DNA from 2 places in the Streptomyces sp. NPDC049627 genome. Region 2 is predicted to be linked to the other one. Evidence: riboswitches for the same ligand, from Rfam matches in the RefSeq annotation. Region 2 holds a riboswitch; the other holds the start of a gene.

What was found. Region 2 has a riboswitch for glycine ahead of gcvP (aminomethyl-transferring glycine dehydrogenase). Riboswitches for the same ligand answer to the same signal wherever they lie in the genome.
Region 1: it holds a riboswitch for glycine, as region 2 does, so the genes downstream of both, gcvT (glycine cleavage system aminomethyltransferase GcvT) here and gcvP (aminomethyl-transferring glycine dehydrogenase) in region 2, are expected to answer to the same signal.

The regions. Positions count from the first base shown of each region.
Region 1 is NZ_JBITLW010000010.1:338,708-343,621, forward strand. Features, by position in the region: gene ACIBU0_RS27925 (enhanced serine sensitivity protein SseB C-terminal domain-containing protein) at 241-1,041, opposite strand; gene ACIBU0_RS27930 (enhanced serine sensitivity protein SseB) at 1,206-1,997, opposite strand; gene ACIBU0_RS27935 (AAA family ATPase) at 2,126-2,800, opposite strand; glycine riboswitch at 2,970-3,068, shown strand; gene gcvT (glycine cleavage system aminomethyltransferase GcvT) at 3,218-4,336, shown strand; gene gcvH (glycine cleavage system protein GcvH) at 4,479-4,856, shown strand; gene glyA (serine hydroxymethyltransferase) at 4,873-4,914, shown strand, end outside.
Region 2 is NZ_JBITLW010000011.1:366,684-371,597, reverse strand. Features, by position in the region: gene ACIBU0_RS29945 (DNA polymerase IV) at 1-981, shown strand, start outside; gene ACIBU0_RS29940 (PRC-barrel domain-containing protein) at 1,496-1,909, opposite strand; glycine riboswitch at 2,024-2,119, shown strand; gene gcvP (aminomethyl-transferring glycine dehydrogenase) at 2,296-4,914, shown strand, end outside.

The DNA.
Region 1 (4,914 bases), on a different contig from region 2:
CCAGAGCTGGCGAGGAAAGGATGCGCAACCGTGATGCTGTCTGGGGGGTTCCGTTATCCGAACAGCAGGTAACGGCCGCCGGACGCTCACCAGTTGGGGCGTATGAGGGCGGACCGGGACCTTCCGATCGCATCTACGCGCGGAGATTCGCCTGCGAAACCGAAGCCGACGACTGCCTGCGCCTGCGACAGGCGGGGTGTGGGCCGACCGGTAGGTCAGCCGGGGAACGGTCCGTGATGATCAGTAACGGCCCTGTGCCGGTGGGTAACCGTAGCCCGCCGCCTGAGCCTGCGCGGGAGCGGCGGCGTGGGCCTCGCGGTCGTAGAACGGGCGGGCGCTCGCGCGCATCCACATGGCGACCGGGTCGTACTCGTCGGACATCGCCACGGTCGAGACGGGGAGGCCGTCCGGTACGGCGCCGATGGACTGCGACATCATCGAGCGCACCGAGTCCACGGCGGGCGGGGAGGTGTCGTACACGTCGAGCCCGATGGCGAGATACGGCGCACCGAGCGCCGGCTGCACCCAGGCGCGGCGCAGGGAGCGGACGGCCGGGGTGCGGTGGGCGTTCTGCGCGAGCAGGGCGTAGAACTGCGGGATCTCGATGCCGGGCTCCGACAGGCGGAGCGGGCCGGCGGGCTGGCGGTCCAGGCCGGTGGCGATGCGGCGCAGGTCGAGCCAGGGGATGCCGACGCCGCCGCCCGGGGCGTGCGGGTTGAGCCAGAGGCCGTAGTGGTCCGGGTAGAGGGTGCGGGCGACGTCGACGCCGTCGACCACCTCGTAGCTGCGGTTCCAACCGCTGGCCGACAGTTCCTGGGCGGAGGTGACGCACGGGGCGTAGCCGTGGCCGTCGACCTCCATGTTTCCGTACTGGGCGTCCGGGGAGCCGGCCTGGCCGTGCCACAGCAGCATCCAGACCTGGCCGGAGGACGGGGTCGCGAGCGCGCGGAGGAGCGCCTCGTAGGCGTCGTAGCGCCCGGGCGTCACCTGGCGCAGCATGTGCTCGACCTGTCCGGTCGAGGTGGTGCCGCTCGCGCTCACCTTTACCGCCCCTTCGGGAAACATGGATTTTCGCTCCCAGCTTAGGCGCTCCGCTGGGAGAGCCGGTTGGAGCTCGGTACCTATTGTGGTCTGCGGGCCGCGGGTCGTGTGTGGCTTGTCGCGCAGTTCCCCGCGCCCCTGACGGCGTTGCCCCTCACCGGCGTCTAGAGATCCCGCTGGTAGAAAGGGCGGACCTTCTGGCGCATCCAGTCGATCACCGGGTCCTCGGCTACGTCCAACAAGACCAGGTTGACCGGCCACTGGACCGGGACGCGGCCCAGAGCACGCCCCAGGGCGTCCGTGGGGGCGGCGCGCAGGTCGCCCTCCCACTGGGAGAGCTCCACGCCTATGAACATCACGGGGGCGGCCGTCTCGATCGCTGCCAGGCAGCGGCGGGCCGTGGCGACGACGCCGGTTGCGGCGAACTCGGCCGATGCCGCCGCGAGGAAGTCGACCGGGTCGTCCTGCCAGTCGGGTTCGTAGAGCTTGACGCGGCCCCCGGAGCTGAGGCCGTCCAGCGGGGTGCGGCTCACGCGGCAGAGCTCGGCGACCGCCGCCGGGGGCAGGGGAACGCCGACCACGCCGTCCGGGTTCACGGCGATGCCCACCTGTGGGGGCAGGCCGCGGGCGAACTCCACGGCGGGGGCGACGGTGTACGCCATGTGGGAGCCGACGACCTGGCGGAACTGCTCCTCGGAGCTGAAGACCGGGACGTACGCCTGGCCCTCGATCTCCATGGTGGGCAGGTCCAGCGGGCCGCTGTGCGGGCCGCCGCCGCTGGGCAGGGGAACCCAGACGAAGCTGCGGCCCAGCACCTCGATGATCCGGCCGCCCGCCGACGGCAGGCCGAGGGAGGCCGAGAGCACCTCCTCCAGCTCGTTGCCGGGCCAGCCGCCGTGCGGGTGGAGGTGTGTCTGTGCCGGGAAGTCCGCGGGGAGATCCGCTGGGATGTCCATCTGTCTGACCGCCTGCTGTGAACCACGTCTGTGGTCCAAAAGGCTATCCGGTGTCAGGGCGGGGCAGGCCCGGGGCACGGCAAGTCCAGGGCGGGGCAGGTCCGGGGCCGGGCAGGCCCCGGGGTCGCTCAGCCCGTGAACCCGATCCGGCGCAGCACGTCCCCCGCCGGACGGTCCATCAGCACCGCCGAGCCGCAGCCCTGGGGCAGGTCGCCCTTCTCCACGGAGCGGAGCAGACGGGCGGCCGCTCTGCGGTGGCGCAGGAAGGCGTAGCGGGAGACGCCGCGGCCGCGCTCTCGCTGGCCCTCCAGGGCGGCGTCCGGGGTGACGTCGAGCAGGAGCAGGTGGAGGGCGCCGCCGCGGCGGCGGGCCTCGCGGGCCAGCCAGGCACGCACCCAGGCCTGCGTACCGCAGTCGTGCACCACGACGCCCTCGCCGGAGCGCAGGGCGCGGCGCAGTCCGGCGTAGTGCGCGAGGCGGACCAGGGGGCGGTACACGGCGTAGGGGAGGAAGCCGGGCATGCGGGCGTCCCAGTGGTCCCGGGTGTCCTGGGAGTCGATGCGGATGCCCTTCACCGTCCGCTCCATCAGCGTGGACTTGCCGCTGCCGGGCAGACCGGTGACCACGACGAGGTCTTTGGGGCCGAAGAGCAGGGCGTGCGGGCTGCGGCCGGAGCGCTCGCGCAGGTCGCGGACCACCGGCGCGGGGAGCGTGCCGCGGGCCTCGGCAGCGGGGGCCGCGGACTGCTTGGGCAGCGCGATGCCCGAGGTCGTCGCGTACGCCGTGGTGCGGTTCACCGTCATCGTCCTCCTCCGGGGTCAGGAGTCCCTTCCCCACTGAGCGTAAAGAGAAGGTAATGGAGGATCTCTCGCATTTTCGTTCGCTTACTGCCACAAGCCGGTTACAGACACGGCCCTGCCGCAGCCGCGCCCGGCATGCAATGATGTCCGCGCCAACTGCATACCGGCCGTTTGAATCCGCGCGGGAGAGTTCCCAGCAGTGCATCGCTGGGACGCCGAAGGAGCAAGTCCCTCCCTTGAATCTCTCAGGCCCCGTTACCGCGCGGGCGAGGCACATCTGAAAAGCGAGCCGCTCTCCAGTGGCTCCACCCAAGGTGCAAGCCGGATCGTCCCCGTGGCGGTCTCGGCGAACCTCTCAGGTTCCGATGACAGATGGGGAGGAACGACCTCGCCCGTCCTGCCTTGGGAGACGACCGTCCGATGAGCAGTACCCCACTCCGTCATACCGCGCTCGATGCCCTGCATCGGTCGCTCGGCGCGACGATGACCGACTTCGCCGGCTGGGACATGCCGCTGCGCTACGGCTCCGAGCGCGACGAGCACAACGCCGTGCGCACCAAGGCCGGCCTGTTCGACCTCTCGCACATGGGCGAGATCACGGTCACCGGCCCGCAGGCGGCCCCCTTCCTCAACCACGCCCTGGTCGGCAACATCGCCTCGGTCGGCGTCGGCCGCGCCCGCTACACCATGATCTGCCAGGCCGACGGCGGCATCCTCGACGACCTGATCGTCTACCGGCTCGCCGACACCGAGTACATGATCGTCGCCAACGCCTCCAACGCCCAGGTCGTGCTGGACGCGCTGACCGAGCGGGTCGCCGGCTTCGACGCCGAGGTCCGCGACGACCGGGACGCGTACGCTCTGATCGCCGTGCAGGGTCCGGAGTCCCCCGGCATCCTCGCGTCCCTCACGGACGCCGACCTCGACGGCCTGAAGTACTACGCCGGCCTGCCCGGCACCGTCGCCGGCGTGCCCGCCCTCATCGCCCGCACCGGCTACACCGGCGAGGACGGCTTCGAGCTGTTCGTGAAGCCGGAGCACGCCGTCGAGCTGTGGCAGGCGCTGACCAAGGCGGGCGAGGGCGTCGGCCTGGTCCCCTGCGGCCTGTCCTGCCGGGACACGCTGCGCCTGGAGGCGGGCATGCCGCTGTACGGGCATGAGCTGTCGACCTCCCTCACGCCCTTCGACGCCGGGCTCGGCCGGGTGGTGAAGTTCGAGAAGGAGGGCGACTTCGTCGGGCGCGAGGCGCTCACGGAGGCAGCCGCCCGCGCCTCTCAGAACCCGCCGCGCGTCCTGGTCGGCCTGGTCGCCGAGGGGCGTCGCGTCCCGCGCGCCGGGTACCCGGTCGTGGCCGGCGGCGAGGTCATCGGCGAGGTCACCTCGGGTGCGCCCTCCCCCACGCTGGGCAAGCCGATCGCCATGGCGTACGTCGACGCCGCGCACTCGGCGCCCGGCACGGCCGGGGTCGGCGTGGACATCCGCGGCAGCCACGAGCCGTACGAGGTCGTGGCGCTGCCGTTCTACAAGCGGCAGAAGTAGCGCCAGAAGCGGCAGAACGAGCGCCGGGCGGAGAGACTGGCAGCGGTCCCTGCGTGACCCTGCACACATTTCCGCTGCTCACGCACGTTTCGAGTAGTCCCCCATTCATCACCACTCCCGCGCGTACAGGAGAATTCAGGCCATGAGCAACCCCCAGCAGCTGCGCTACAGCAAGGAGCACGAGTGGCTGTCGACCGCCGAGGACGGCGTCGCGACGGTCGGCATCACCGAGTTCGCGGCCAACGCGCTCGGCGATGTCGTCTACGCCCAGCTCCCCGAGGTCGGCTCGACCGTGACCGCGGGTGACACCTGCGGCGAGCTGGAGTCGACCAAGTCGGTGTCCGACCTGTACTCCCCCGTCACCGGCGAGGTCACCGACGTCAACGAGGACGTGGTGAACGACCCGTCGCTGGTGAACTCCGCCCCGTTCGAGGGCGGCTGGCTGTTCAAGGTACGCGTCACGGAGGAGCCGGCCGACCTGCTCTCCGCCGACGAGTACGACGCCCACACCGCCGGCTGAGGAGTCGTATCCCCCTATGTCTGACAAGTCGCTTCTGAATGCGCCCCTGCACGAGCTC
Region 2 (4,914 bases):
GAGCCGGGGACCGAGAGGGCGTTGCTCGGGCCGATGTCGGTGCGGACCCTGCCGGGGGTGGGGCCCGCGACGGGGGACCATCTGCGCCGGGCCGGGATCCACACGGTCGAGGAAATCGCCGAGGCGGGTGAGGACGAGCTCGTTCGGCTGCTCGGCAAGGCGCATGGGCACGCCCTGCACGCCATGGCGCTGGCGCAGGACGAGCGGCCTGTGGTGGCCGAGCGGGAAGCCAAGTCGGTGTCGGTCGAGGACACGTATGACGTGGACATTCACGATCGGGTTCGGGTGGGTCTGGAGGTGCAGCGGCTCGCCGATCGGTGTGTGCGGCGGCTGCGGGGGGCGGGGTTGTCAGGGCGGACCATCGTGCTGAAGGTGCGGCGGTACGACTTCTCCACGCTGACGCGTTCCGAGACGCTGCGGGGGCCGACGGATGATCCGGCCGTGGTGCGGGAGGCGGCGGCGCGGCTGCTGGATGCCGTGGACACGACGGGGGGTGTGCGGTTGCTGGGGGTTGGGGTCAGTGGGCTGGCCGACTACACGCAGGAGGATCTGTTCGCGCAGGCGGCGGGGGCCGCGGAGGCGGCGGGGGCGGCGGGGGAGCGGGGCGAGTACGCCGAAGAGGAGGGCGGGCACGAGGAGGCTGCGGAGGAGCGGCGGGATGTGTCTGTCGAGCGGCGGTGGGTTGCGGGGCATGACGTTCGGCACGTCGAGTACGGGCATGGGTGGGTGCAGGGGAGTGGGCTTGGGCGGGTGACTGTGCGGTTCGAGACGCCTGGGTCGGAGCCGGGGCGGGTGCGGACGTTTCGGGTGGACGATCCGGGGTTGGAGGGGGCGGATCCGTTGCCGTTGGTGGCGGGGAGGTCCGAAGGGGCTGTTACTGGGGCTGGTGGGGCTGGGGTTAGTGATGCCGGTGAGGCGGAAGTCGGTCTGACGGAGGCGAAGGGCGGGGGCTTGGGGGAGGCGCCTGCGGTGTCTGGGTAGGGCGCGTGGGTGTGCCGGCGCTGTGGCTCGCCCGGCGTTGGGGAGAGCCCAGGCTGGGTTCGCTCGCCCGCGCTGGCGGGGTGCCGCTGCGCCCACCCGTGCCGCCCCAGCGGCACGACTGCCTGCAGCTACGGGTGCCGCGTGGCTGGTGGCCCGGCGGACTGCAGCTACCGAGGGTGCCGTGTGGCTGGTGGCCTGGCGGGCTGCAGCTACCGAGGGTGCCGTGTGGCTGGTGGCCTGGCGGGCTGTGGCTGCTTGGAGAGGGTGCCGTGTGGCTGGTGGCGGCTGGCTGCAGCTGCGTGGCGTGCGGGATGCCGTGCGTGAGAGACGAGCGGAGGTCTGTTGGGGGCGTCGGTCGGCGGTGGGGTGGACGCAGCTCTGTGGGGTGAAGTCGGTGGGTGTCGGCTTGGTGGAGCTGCGTCGGGTGGGCGGTGTCCCCGATGGGGGTGTGTTGCCGCGCCGGGGAGCGGACGTCGGCTGTGGGGGGTCGTAAGTCGGGGGGCGTTGGCCGTCGTCAGCGGTGGGAGTGTGGGTGCGGGGCCTGGGGGCCCTTGTCGTTCGGGGTCTCCGTGCCGGCCAGTTTGCCGAAGTCCCGGTCGGGGAGTGGAGGGGGAGCGGCCACGTCCAGGCCGTAGTGGTGGTAGAGCTGGAGCTCCTGTTCGGGAGAGAGGTGGCGGCCTACGCCGAAGTCGGGGGCGTCCTTGATCAGGGCGCGGTCGAAGGGGACGTGGAGGCTGCCCTCCACCAGTTCGCTGGGCTCCAGGGGGACGAAGGCGTCCCGGGAGAAGAGGCCGGTGCGTATCGCGGCCCATTCCGGCACTCCGGTCGCGTCGTCGAGGTAGACCTCGTCGATGGTGCCGATCTTGGTGCCGTTGCGGTCGAAGGCCTTGCGGCCGATCAGGTTGCGCGGATCGATGTCGGTCTGCACGGGCCCTCCACTTGGTCGCAACTCGTCCGTAAGCACTACGAAAAGGCACATTCGGATGTGCGGCCACTCGAAAGACCGTGCGTTGACCCCGCTGGTAGTCTTGCTAGCGGCTGCTGACCCCGTGCGGGAGAGTCCTCCGGACACCATCGGAGGCGCCGAAGGAGCAAATCCTCCCCGGAATCTCTCAGGCCCACGTACCGCACGGACGAGGTCACTCTGGAAAGCAGGGCGGGTGTCGACGGCTTCCGCTCTCACCGACGGTGAAAGCCGGTGACCCTCAGGTGACCCGGTGAAGCTCTCAGGTTGAGATGACAGAGGGGGAGGCCGTCCGGGTACCCGCGCCGTGGTGCCCCTCGAAGGTCGCGTCAGACCAGGAGGCCTCCGCAATGACCGCCCATCGCATTCCGCTCTCCGAGCTCGAACAGGGCATCCCTTTCGAGCAGCGTCATATCGGCCCTGATCATGAGGCCCGGGCCAAGATGCTCGCCCAGGTCGGATACGGCTCGCTCGACGAGCTCACCGCCGCCGCGGTGCCGGATGTGATCAAGAACGCCGACTCGCTGGATCTGCCCGGGGCACGTACCGAGGCCGAGGTGCTCGCCGAGCTGCGGGCGCTCGCCGATCGCAATCAGGTGCTGGGCTCGATGATCGGACTCGGGTACTACGGGACCTTCACTCCGCCGGTGATCCTGCGGAATGTCATGGAGAACCCCGCCTGGTACACCGCCTACACGCCGTACCAGCCCGAGATCTCGCAGGGGCGACTCGAGGCGCTGCTGAACTTCCAGACGATGGTGGCCGAGCTCACCGGCCTGCCCACCTCCGGTGCCTCCCTGCTCGACGAGGGGACCGCCGCCGCCGAGGCCATGGCCCTGTCCCGGCGCATGGGGAAGAACAAGAGGGGGCTGTTCCTGGTCGACGCGGATGTGCTGCCGCAGACCATCGCCGTGATCGAGACCCGTGCCGAGCCCACCGGTGTGGAGGTCGTGGTCGCCGACCTCAGCGACGGCATCCCGGCCGAGATCGCCGGACGTGAGATCAACGGCGTGCTCCTCCAGTACCCGGGTGCCTCCGGCGTCGTACGGGACATCAAGCCCGTGATCGAGCAGGCCCATGAGCTCGGTGCCCTCGTCACCGTCGCCGCCGATCTGCTCGCGCTCACGCTGCTGAAGTCGCCCGGGGAGCTCGGCGCGGACATCGCGGTCGGGACGACCCAGCGGTTCGGTGTGCCGATGGGCTTCGGCGGGCCGCACGCCGGCTACATGGCCGTACACGAGAAGTTCGCGCGCAGCCTGCCCGGGCGGCTCGTCGGGGTGTCCGTGGACGCCGACGGGAACAAGGCCTACCGGCTCGCTCTGCAGACGCGTGAGCAGCACATCCGACGCGAGAAGGCGACCAGCAACATCTGCACCGCTCAGGTGCTGCTCGCCGTGATGGCGGGGATGTACGCCGTCTATCACGGGCCCGAGGGGCTGAAGGGCATCGCCCGGCGGACCCACCGGTACGCCACGATCCTGGCCGCGGGGCTCACGGCCGGCGGGGTCGAGGTCGTGCACGGTTCCTATTTCGACACGCTGACCGTGCGCGTGCCCGCGAAGGCCGCCGAGGTCGTCGAAGCGGCCCGGCAGAACGGCGTCAACCTGCGGCTCGTCGACGCCGACCACGTGTCGGTCGCCTGCGACGAGACCACCACGCGGACCCAGCTGGTCGCCGTATGGACGGCCTTCGGGGTCGAGGGGGACGTCGAGGCGCTGGACGACCGGACCGAGGACGCGCTTTCGGACGGGCTGCTGCGCACCGACGAGTACCTCACGCACCCCGTCTTCCACCAGTACCGCTCCGAGACGGCGATGCTGCGCTACCTGCGCAAGCTCGCCGACCGGGACTACGCGCTGGACCGCGGCATGATCCCGCTGGGTTCCTGCACGATGAAGCTCAACGCGACCACCGAGATGGAGCCGGTCACCTGGCCGGAGTTCGGGCAGCTGCACCCCTTCGCGCCGGCCGAGCAGGCGCAGGGCTATCTGACGCTCATCCGCGAGCTGGAGGAACGTCTCGCCGAGGTCACCGGCTACGACAAGGTGTCGCTGCAGCCCAACGCCGGTTCGCAGGGCGAGCTGGCCGGGCTGCTCGCCGTACGCGGGTATCACCGGGCCAACGGTGACGAGCAGCGGACCGTGTGTCTGATTCCGTCGTCGGCGCACGGGACCAACGCCGCCAGCGCCGTGATGGCCGGCATGAAGGTCGTCGTCGTGAAGACCGCCGAGGACGGCGAGGTCGACGTCGAGGACCTGCGGGCGAAGATCGAGCAGTACCGTGACGAGCTGGCGGTGCTGATGATCACGTACCCGTCGACGCACGGTGTGTTCGAGGAGCACGTCGGCGATGTCTGTGCCCAGGTGCACGAGGCCGGGGGCCAGGTGTACATCGACGGGGCCAACCTCAACGCCCTGGTGGGCCTTGCCAAGCCGGGGCACTTCGGCGGTGACGTCTCCCACCTGAATCTGCACAAGACGTTCTGCATTCCGCATGGCGGTGGCGGTCCGGGCGTCGGGCCCGTGGGTGTGCGCGCACACCTGGCGCCGTACCTGCCCAACCACCCGCTGCAGCCCGCCGCCGGGCCGGAGACGGGCGTCGGGCCGATCTCGGCCGCCCCCTGGGGTTCCGCCGGGATCCTGCCGATCTCGTGGGCGTACGTCCGGCTCATGGGCGGCGAGGGGCTCAAGCGGGCCACGCAGGTGGCGGTGCTGTCCGCCAACTACGTCGCCAAGCGGCTGGAGCCGCACTACCCGGTGCTGTACACCGGGCCGGGTGGGCTCGTCGCGCACGAGTGCATCATCGACCTGCGGCCGCTGACCAAGGCGACCGGGGTGAGCGTCGACGACGTGGCCAAGCGGCTCATCGACTACGGGTTCCACGCGCCGACGATGTCGTTCCCGGTGGCCGGGACGCTGATGATCGAACCGACCGAGTCCGAGGACCTGGCCGAACTCGACCGGTTCTGC